Regions from separate parts of the Meiothermus sp. Pnk-1 genome, predicted to be linked through region 1. Evidence: riboswitches for the same ligand, from Rfam matches in the RefSeq annotation. Region 1 holds a riboswitch; the other holds the start of a gene.
The links. A riboswitch is a leader RNA that binds a small molecule or an ion and turns the genes downstream of it on or off. The one in region 1 is predicted to bind thiamine pyrophosphate.
Positions count from the first base shown of each region.

Region 2: linked by a shared signal. The riboswitch ahead of DNA98_RS02450 (thiamine ABC transporter substrate binding subunit) and the one ahead of thiE (thiamine phosphate synthase) in region 1 are both predicted to bind thiamine pyrophosphate.

Region 1 covers NZ_QKOB01000002.1:32,168-36,371, forward strand. The annotation lists gene DNA98_RS02985 (acyl-CoA dehydrogenase family protein) at 1-109, opposite strand, end outside; gene DNA98_RS02990 (PASTA domain-containing protein) at 196-1,698, shown strand; TPP riboswitch at 1,736-1,842, shown strand; gene thiE (thiamine phosphate synthase) at 1,901-2,557, shown strand; gene thiS (sulfur carrier protein ThiS) at 2,544-2,750, shown strand; gene DNA98_RS03005 (thiazole synthase) at 2,753-3,550, shown strand; gene DNA98_RS03010 (FAD-dependent oxidoreductase) at 3,547-4,204, shown strand, end outside.
Region 2 covers NZ_QKOB01000001.1:476,811-481,014, reverse strand. The annotation lists gene DNA98_RS02455 (iron ABC transporter permease) at 1-567, opposite strand, end outside; gene DNA98_RS02450 (thiamine ABC transporter substrate binding subunit) at 564-1,601, opposite strand; TPP riboswitch at 1,678-1,788, opposite strand; gene ispE (4-(cytidine 5'-diphospho)-2-C-methyl-D-erythritol kinase) at 1,825-2,649, opposite strand; gene ispD (2-C-methyl-D-erythritol 4-phosphate cytidylyltransferase) at 2,649-3,290, opposite strand; gene DNA98_RS02435 (undecaprenyl-diphosphate phosphatase) at 3,358-4,137, shown strand.

The DNA of each region.
Region 1 (4,204 bases):
CAGCCCCTGGAGCCACCTCGGCCTTAAGAAAGTCGCTCAGCGCCCCCAGGATCTGCCGTTCTTCGGCGTCTAGCTCCCACCACAGCTCGCGGCTTTTTTCGGTCAACATGAAATTAATATAACACTTTCTCGTTGGTAAATTGTAAAAACGTCATATGATCAGACGCACCCTCGGACTGCCGTATAATCGCGGAGATGGCGTTGCTGGACGGGAAATACACCGCGACGGAAGATTTGGGCACCCAAGGGTTCCTGCGCACCTACCGGGTGCGGGCGGGGGAGCTCCAGGGTACCTTGTATTGGTTCGAGGTTCATACCCCCGAAGCGAGAAGCGCCTTTCACCGTTACCGCAACGCCCTCAAACGCCTCGAGGCCCTGGGCGCCACCCCGAGCGCCCTGGAAATATCCGCCAAACCGGGTCGCTACTACGTGTTCTGGCCAGATCTCGCGGCCCCCTCACCGGGGCGCCTTCCCAAACGCACCCGGCTCGGCCCTTGGCTCGAGGCCCTCTCCCCTTTCGGCTACAGCGAAAGGGATTTCCAGCTGGGTGAACAAGACGGCAAGCCGGTGCTGGCCGACCTCAACCCGCTGGCGGGGCTGGCCGGTGGTAGCAAAGCCAGCCCCACCCGGTCCGAGGCTCCTGGCGGACGGGCGGTTACCCCCGCGCCTGCGCCCGGCAGCGATGCGGCCCGAGTCCGCTCGTCGCGCCACTACCGCTTCAACTGGCCGGCCTGGGTTCCGGGGCTGGTGCTGATGTTCTTGGGTGGGCTGGCGCTATTTCTGGGGGCCGAGCGCTACCTGAACCCACCCCAATACATCCTGCCCGATCTGCACGGCAAAACCCCCCGCCAGGCGGTGGAGGCGGTGCGGGGGATGGGGCTGAGGGTAGAGTTCGTAGAGGGCAGCGACCAGAGCCAACCCAAGGAGACCATCCTCGAGCAAAGCCCCGAGGCGGGCAGCATCGTCAAGCCGGGGCGCCGGCTCGAGCTAGTCCTCAACCGCCCCAAGCTAGGTAGCGTCCCCACCCTGGTAGGCCGCCCGCTCGAGGACGCCCAGCGGGCCCTGGAGACCGCCGGTTACGTGGTGGGGCCGATAAGCCGGGTCTCCGCCGAAGCCACCGCCGGGACCGTGCTGGCCAGCCTGCCCGCCCCCGGTACCGAGCTGCGCCAGGGGGAGAGCGTCCGGCTGTTGGTTTCCACCGGGCCCCGGTCATCCCTCGACACCATCCTGCCCGACCTCACCGGGCTCACCCTGGAGGACGCCCAGTACCTGCTCAACATCGCCGAGCTGAAGCCCCAGGTGTCCCGGGTGGCCTCGGGTGCGCCGGAGGGTCAGGTGCTCGCCCAGCAGCCCAACCCCGGTACGCTGATGAACAAGAATGCCGTGGTGCGGCTAACCGTGGCGGCCCAGCCCGCCGTTTCCCTCCCGCAAAACTCTCCCTTCGCTCCCTCCTCCCGCCCCGAGCCCCAGGCCGAGGTGCGCAACGTCCCCCTCAGCGTTACCCTGCCTTCGGACCAGGAAGGCGCTCAGGTCCGGCTCACCGTGGACGACGCCAACCCGCCGACACGGGTTCTCTACGAAGGTCCCCTTCCCCCCGGCGGGCGGATCGAGGTGGCGGGAGGGGTCCCGGTACAGGGCAACGCTACCTTCCGGCTGTACGTCAACGGCGAACTCTACCAGGAGTGGACCAACCCATAAACCTTGACGCGACCCTCCGCCGTCTAATAGCATCGAGGTGATCGGCTAGGGGTGCCCCCGCGGGGGCTGAGAACAGGGCGAGCCCTGTAACCCTTGGAACCTGATCCGGTTAGTACCGGCGGAGGGAAGCCCGTGAAAGTATCCCCACAACCCTACCCATACCCTTTCCTCCTGGCCCCTGGCCGGTCCGGGAGGTGATTTTCTGTTAGGCAAGCTGTACTTGGTGGCCAGCCCCCGGCCTGGCCAGCCGCAAGCGGAGCTGCTGAACCGCCTCGAGGCCGCCCTGGAGGGCGGGGTCGAGCTGCTGCAGCTGCGGGCCAAGGACCTTGAGGCGGGTGTTTCGCTGCGCGAAAGCAGCGAGGCCCAAGCCATCCTCGAGCTCGGCGAGAAGCTGCGGGAGCTGTGCGGGCGTTATCGGGTGCCGCTGGTGATCAACGACCGCCCCGACCTGGCGGCCTTGCTGGAAGCCGACGGGGTGCACCTGGGGCAGGGGGACCTGAGCGTGGCCCAGGCCCGGCGCTTCTTCGCGGGCTGGATCGGCCGCAGCACCCACGAACCCGCACAGGCCCTGCGCGAGCAGGCCGCGCTCGAGGGGGGCGAGGGCTACCTTTCGGTGGGGCCGGTCTGGGAGACCCCCACCAAGCCCGGACGGCCCGCGACGGGGCTGGATTATGTGCGTTGGGCAGCGCATAACCTTCGGGTTCCCTGGTTCGCCATCGGGGGCATCGACGAGCACACCCTGCCCAAGGTGCTGGAGGCCGGGGCCCGCCGGGTGGCGGTGGTGCGGGCCATCCTGGACGCTCCGGACCCCGAGGGGGCGGCCAAGCGCCTGCGGAGGTGGCTGGATGGTGTGGATTAACGGCAAGGCCGTGGAGGCCGAGGGGAAGAGCCTGGGCGAGGTGGTCGAGGCGGTGTGCCGCCAGCGGGGGATAAGCCCCGAGGCGGTCGCGGTGATGCTCAACGACGAGGTCTGGGTCAAAGGCCGCTGGCCGGATCGCCCCCTGGTGGCGGGGGACGTGGTGGAGGTCGTGGCCATGATGCAGGGAGGCTAGCCGTGAGCGAGCTGGTGATCGCCGGGCAGCGCCTGAGAAGCCGCCTGTTCGTGGGCACGGGCAAGTACCGCGACTTCGCGCTGATGCGGGAGGCGCTCGAGGCCTCCGGGGCCGAGGTGGTGACCGTCTCCGTCCGGCGCGTCGAGGCGGGGGCGGCGGGGCATTCGGGCCTGCTGGAGGCGCTGGAGGGGGGGCGCTACCGGCTCTTGCCCAACACCGCTGGAGCCCGCACGGCCCTCGAGGCCCTGCGCCTGGCCCGGCTGGGGCGGGCCATCACGGGGAGCGACTGGGTCAAGCTGGAGGTCATCCCCGACCCCGACTACCTGCTGCCCGACCCCCTCGAGACCTACCGCGCCGCCGAAGCCCTGGTGCAGGAGGGCTTCAGGGTGCTGCCCTACATCGCCCCCGATCCAGTGCTGGCCCAGCGGCTGGCCCGGCTGGGCTGCGCCACCGTGATGCCCCTGGCGGCCCCCATCGGCTCGGGGCAGGGCCTCAGGAACCGGGCCATGCTAGAAATTTTCGCACGGCAGCGCGCCCAGTTGCCGCCCGTGGTGGTGGACGCCGGGCTGCGCTGGCCCTCGGAGGCCGCCGGGGCGATGGAGCTGGGGGCCGACGCGGTACTGGTCAACACCGCCATCGCCGAGGCCCAGGACCCCGTGGCCATGGCCGCGGCCTTCGGCCAGGCGGTCGAGGCGGGACGCAAGGCTTACGAGGCCGGCCCCATGCCCCAGCGCGCCTTCGCCAGCCCCTCCAGCTCGACCCAGGGCGTGCCCCTGCCCCAGCCGGAGGAGCCTCTATGAGCGAGGTCGTGGTGGTGGGGGGCGGCCTCATCGGCAGCCTCATCGCTTACCGGCTAGGCCAGGCGGGGCTCGAGGTCACCCTGCTGGAGGCGGGCAAGGCCGGGCAGGCTACCCGGGCCTCGGCGGGCATGCTGGCCCCCCACGCCGAGGGCCTTAGCGGGGAGCTGCTGGAGTGGGCCCGGGAAGGGCTCGAGGGCTACCCCGAACTCGCCCGCGAGCTCGAGGCCGCCAGCGGGATCGAGGTGCCCGTGGTCCTGAGTGGCGTCTGGAGCGGGGTTCGCTCCCCGCTCCGGGGCTGGGAGGCCCTGCGGGGCCTCGAGCCCCACCCCGGCGGCTACCTCGACCCGGTGCGGCTGCTGGCCGCCGTGCAGAAAGCCTTCGTGAGCCTGGGCGGCACCATATGCAGGGAAGAGGCCCTGCACCTCGAGCCCGGCTGGGTGTACACCGCTGCCCAGTACACGGACACCGCCCGTCCCGAGAGGGGATCGTCCGCCTGGTGTACGGGTGCAACCCGTCCTGCGCCACGCCAAGGCGCGGCGTGGGGATCGTCCACCCGGCGCATCGCGGCCCGCCAGATCGTCATCGCCAGCGGGGCCTGGTCGGGCCGCTTCGGCCTGGAGGTGCGCCCGCTCAAGGGGGAGGCCCTGCTGCTGG
Region 2 (4,204 bases), on a different contig from region 1:
ATAGAGAAACGTCAGGCCACCCCCCGCGAGGAGGGCCGGGGCCAGCAGGGGGACCCCCACCCGCCAGTAGGCCCGCCACGGGCTGGCCCCCAGGGTGCGGGCGGCGGCCAGGGGGGGCTCGAGGGCCGGCAAGACCGCCACCAGCATCCGCAGCACCAGCCCCAGGTTGTAAAACGCGCTGGCCCAGAAGAGGATCCACGGGGTGCCGTAGAGGTCGACCCCCAGCACCCCACGGGGGCCTACCAGGGCCAAAAAGCCCAGCGCCACCACGAGGGTGGGCAGCACAAAAGGGACCGTCGCCAGGGAAAGCCACAGGTCGCGCCCGGGGAAGCGGTAGCGGAAGGCGTAGGCCAGCGGAAGCGCCAGGGCGACCACCAATAGGCTCGAGCCCAGCCCGTAGGCCAGGCTCCAGGCCAGGCGTCCCCAGTAGTAAGGGTTGGCCAGGGTGGGGCCTAGCCCCTCCCCCAGCCCCAGGGCGAGGATCCGCCCCAGCGGGTAGAGCAGGGCCAGGGCCAGGAAAACCCACACCAGCCAGGCCCCGCAGCGAGCAGGCTCGAGCCGCCTCACCGCCGGGCCTTGCGCACCGCGAGGGCGCTCTGGCCTTGCAGCACTACCTCGGTCCACTCGCGCACCCAGCGCTCAGCCCCCTGGGCGATCCGCTGGGGGGAGAGCTGGGCGGGTTCCTTGGGAACCTCCGCCCACTTGAAGACCTCCGGCAGCGCCACGTCCTTGCGGGTGGGGTAGACCCACATCTGGGTGGGGATGTTCTCCTGCGCCGGCTTGGAGAGGAGCCAGTCCACGAACTTGCGGGCGGCCGCGGGCTGCTTGGTGCCCTTGAGGATCCCCACGAACTCCACCTGCAAAAAGCTGCTCCCCGGCAGCAGCAGGTTGCCGGTAGGGGGCTCGGTGAGCTTTTTCTCGGAGTAGAACAGCTCGGCGGCGGGGCTGGTGGCGTAGGAGACCACCAGCGGGCGGTCGCCCCCGTTTTTGCTAAAGGCGGTGTAGTAGGCCTCGCTCCAGCCCTTCTCCACCCTCACCCCACCCTTGCGCAGGCCCTCCCAAAAGTCCAGGTAGCCGTCCTCGCCCAACGTCGCCACCGTGGCCAGCAGAAAGGCCAGGCCGGGGCTCGAGGTGGCCGGGTTTTCCACCACCAGGAGCTTGGCGAACTCGGGGCGGGCCAGGTCGGCGAGGGTCTGGGGCAGGGCTTTGTCCTTGAAGTGGGCTTTGTCGTAGTTGAGGGCCACGTAGCCGAAGTCCACGGGGAGGGCCCGGTAGGTCGGGTCGAGGACGAACTCGCTGCGGAGCGAGGGGAGTTGAGGGGAGCGGTAGGGCTCGAGGATGCCCGCCGCCAGCGCCTTGGAGAGCAGGGAGTTGTCGAAGCCGTAGAGGACGTCCGCGACCGGGGCAGCCTTGGTCAGGATGGCCCGGTTCAGGGTCTCGCCCGCGTCCCCAGCCTTGAGGAAGCGGAGCTTGATCCCCGATGCTTGCTCGAACTGGGCGATGAGGTTTTTGTCGAGGTTGAAGCTCTCGTGGGTCAGAACGGTGAGCGTAGTGGGTTGGGCCAAGGCCGGGGCCATGAGAAGGCCCAGTAACCCACCCATCCAGACGATCCCTCTGGCCAACGTGTTGCGCGGTGTGCTCCAAAACATAAAACCCCCTTCGTGTCACCGAGAAGGGGCCTTTCTCTGGTCACTCTCCCTACGCCGGTATGACCCGGATCAGGTTCCAAGAGTCGGGCTTGCGCCCTCTCAGCCCAGGCCGTGTGGCCGGGCTCCCCCGGTGACAAGCCTGATCTTACACCCTCCGGCTGAAAATGGCCTGACCTCAGGCACTTTGGGCTGGGCGAATCCAAAAGCGCGGAAAGCGTTCGCGCAGCCGGGCAGCGAGATGCTGCGCTTGGGCTGGGTCCGAGGCCAGGGCCAAGAAGGTCGAGCCCGAACCGGACATCAGCACGCCCCGCAACCCGAACGCCCGGAGCGCCGCCTTGAGTTCGGCCAGCTCGGGGCGGAGGCGGAAGACCGGGGCCTCGAGGCTATTCCACCAGGGAGGCTCTTCCCCCCCTTTCAGGGCCGCCAGGATGGCGGCGACGGGCAGTTCGGGAGCGTAGTCGTCGGGCTTCGTGACTTGGTAAGCTTCCGTGGCGGAAACCGCCAGGCCGGGGTTGACCAGCACCAGATGGAGCCGGAGGGGCTCGAGGGGGGAGAGCACCTCCCCGATCCCCCGCGCTTCGGCCAGCCCTCCTCGCAGGAAGAACGGTACATCCGCCCCTAGGGCTCGGGCGATGGGAAATAGGTCCAGCGGCGCCGGGTAGAGCTGCCGCAGGCCGAGCAGGACCGTGGCCGCATTCCCCGAGCCCCCCCCCAGCCCAGCGGCGACGGGCAGGCGCTTCTCGAGCAGCATCCGCACCCCGCCCGGATTCCCCGCCGCCTCCAGGTAGGCCTGCGCCGCCCGATAGGCCAGATTCCCTGGCCCAGTTGGTAGATCGGCCCCCCTGACTTCCAGGTGAACGCCCTGGGGGACGGGCTCGAGGGCGATCCGGTCACCCACGTCGAGCGCGGCAAAGAGGGTGTGCAGCTGGTGGTAGCCGTCCGCCCGCCTGCCCAGCACCGACAGGCCCAGGTTGACCTTGGCCGGGGAAAACCGCTCGATCATGGCGCTTCCCAAACCCGAGCCAGCCCCTCCGCCAGCGGGAGGTCCTCAGGGTAGGTGATCTTGAACGCCCGGCGGTCGCCCTCCACCAGGGCCACCCGCCGCCCCAGGGCCAACACCAATTGCGCGTCGTCGGTAGCCTCGAGCCCTTCTTGGCGTGCTTTGCGGTGGGCCTCGAGCAACAGCTCCCGCCAAAACCCCTGCGGGGTCTGCACCAGGCGGTAGGCCTCGCGCGGGGCGGGGGGGCCGTAGAACCCCCCGGCTTCTTGGATGAGGGTGTCGGGCACCGGGATCACCGGAACCGCCGCGCCGTGTTGGCGGGCGGCCTCGAGCACCCGCTGGGTGACGGCTGGGGGCAGAAAGGGCCGGGCCACGTCGTGAACGAGCACGAGGTCGCCAGTGGCCTCGAGCAAAAGGGTGTATACGCTCTCCTGGCGGGTTTGGCCCCCCGGCAAACAGCGCACCCCGGGGCGGTCCAGGCTATACCCCGCAGGCAGCGCCACCAGCCGTTCATCGGCCCAGGCGAACGCGGCGAGGGCCCAGTCCAAGAGGGTGCGCCCACCGACCTCGAGCCAGGCCTTGGGCCCCCGGCCCAGCCGCTCCCCCGATCCCGCCGCGGGCAACAGCACCGAAACCTTCACGCCAGAATCGTACTACGCGGAGGGGCTTCAGGCTCCGCTCATCAAGAGCAGGAAGGATTAGGGCGGTATGACGGCTTTTGAAGCGCTCGTTTTGGGAGTTATCGAAGGGCTTACCGAGTTTCTGCCGGTCTCCTCCACCGGTCACCTCACCCTGGCCGCCCACCTGCTCAAGATCCCCGTGGAGAGCGACGACTTCGCCAAGAGCTTCCTCATCGTGATCCAACTGGGGGCCATCCTGGCCGTGCTGAGCCTGTACCTCGAGCGTTTCCTACGGGATTTCGAGGTATGGAAGCGCATCGTCGTGGCCTTCATCCCCACCGGGATCATCGGCTTCGGGCTCTACCGGGTGATCAAAGACCGCATCCTGGGCAACGACCTCATCGTGGTGGTGGCCCTGGTGGGGGTGGGGGTAGTGCTGCTCTTCGTAGACCGCTGGCTGCAAGGCCACCAGCGCTACGAAGACGTGGACCAGATGCCCCTAGGGCGGGCCCTTTTGATCGGAACCTTCCAGGGTCTATCGGCCATCTTTCCCGGAACCTCGCGCAGTGCCGCCACCATCGTGGGGGGGATGGTCTCGGGGCTCTCGCGGCGGGCGGCGGCGGAGTTCTCCTTTATCCTGGCGGTGCCGACCATGCTGGCCGCCTCCGCCTATGACCTCTACAAAAGCGCCCACACCTTCCCCCATGAGGGGTACGGGCTGATGGCGATAGGGTTCGTGGCCGCCTTCGTCACCGCGCTGCTCACGGTGCGCTGGCTTTTAGAGTTCGTCAGCCGCAACACCTTCGTGCCCTTTGCCATCTATCGCATCCTCATCGGGGCGGTGTACGCGATGTTCTTTCTGCGCTGAAGACGGTCAGCCACCCGCGAACCCTAGGGCTTCTCCCAGCTCGGGTGGGGCGGCGCTGCGCCAGGGC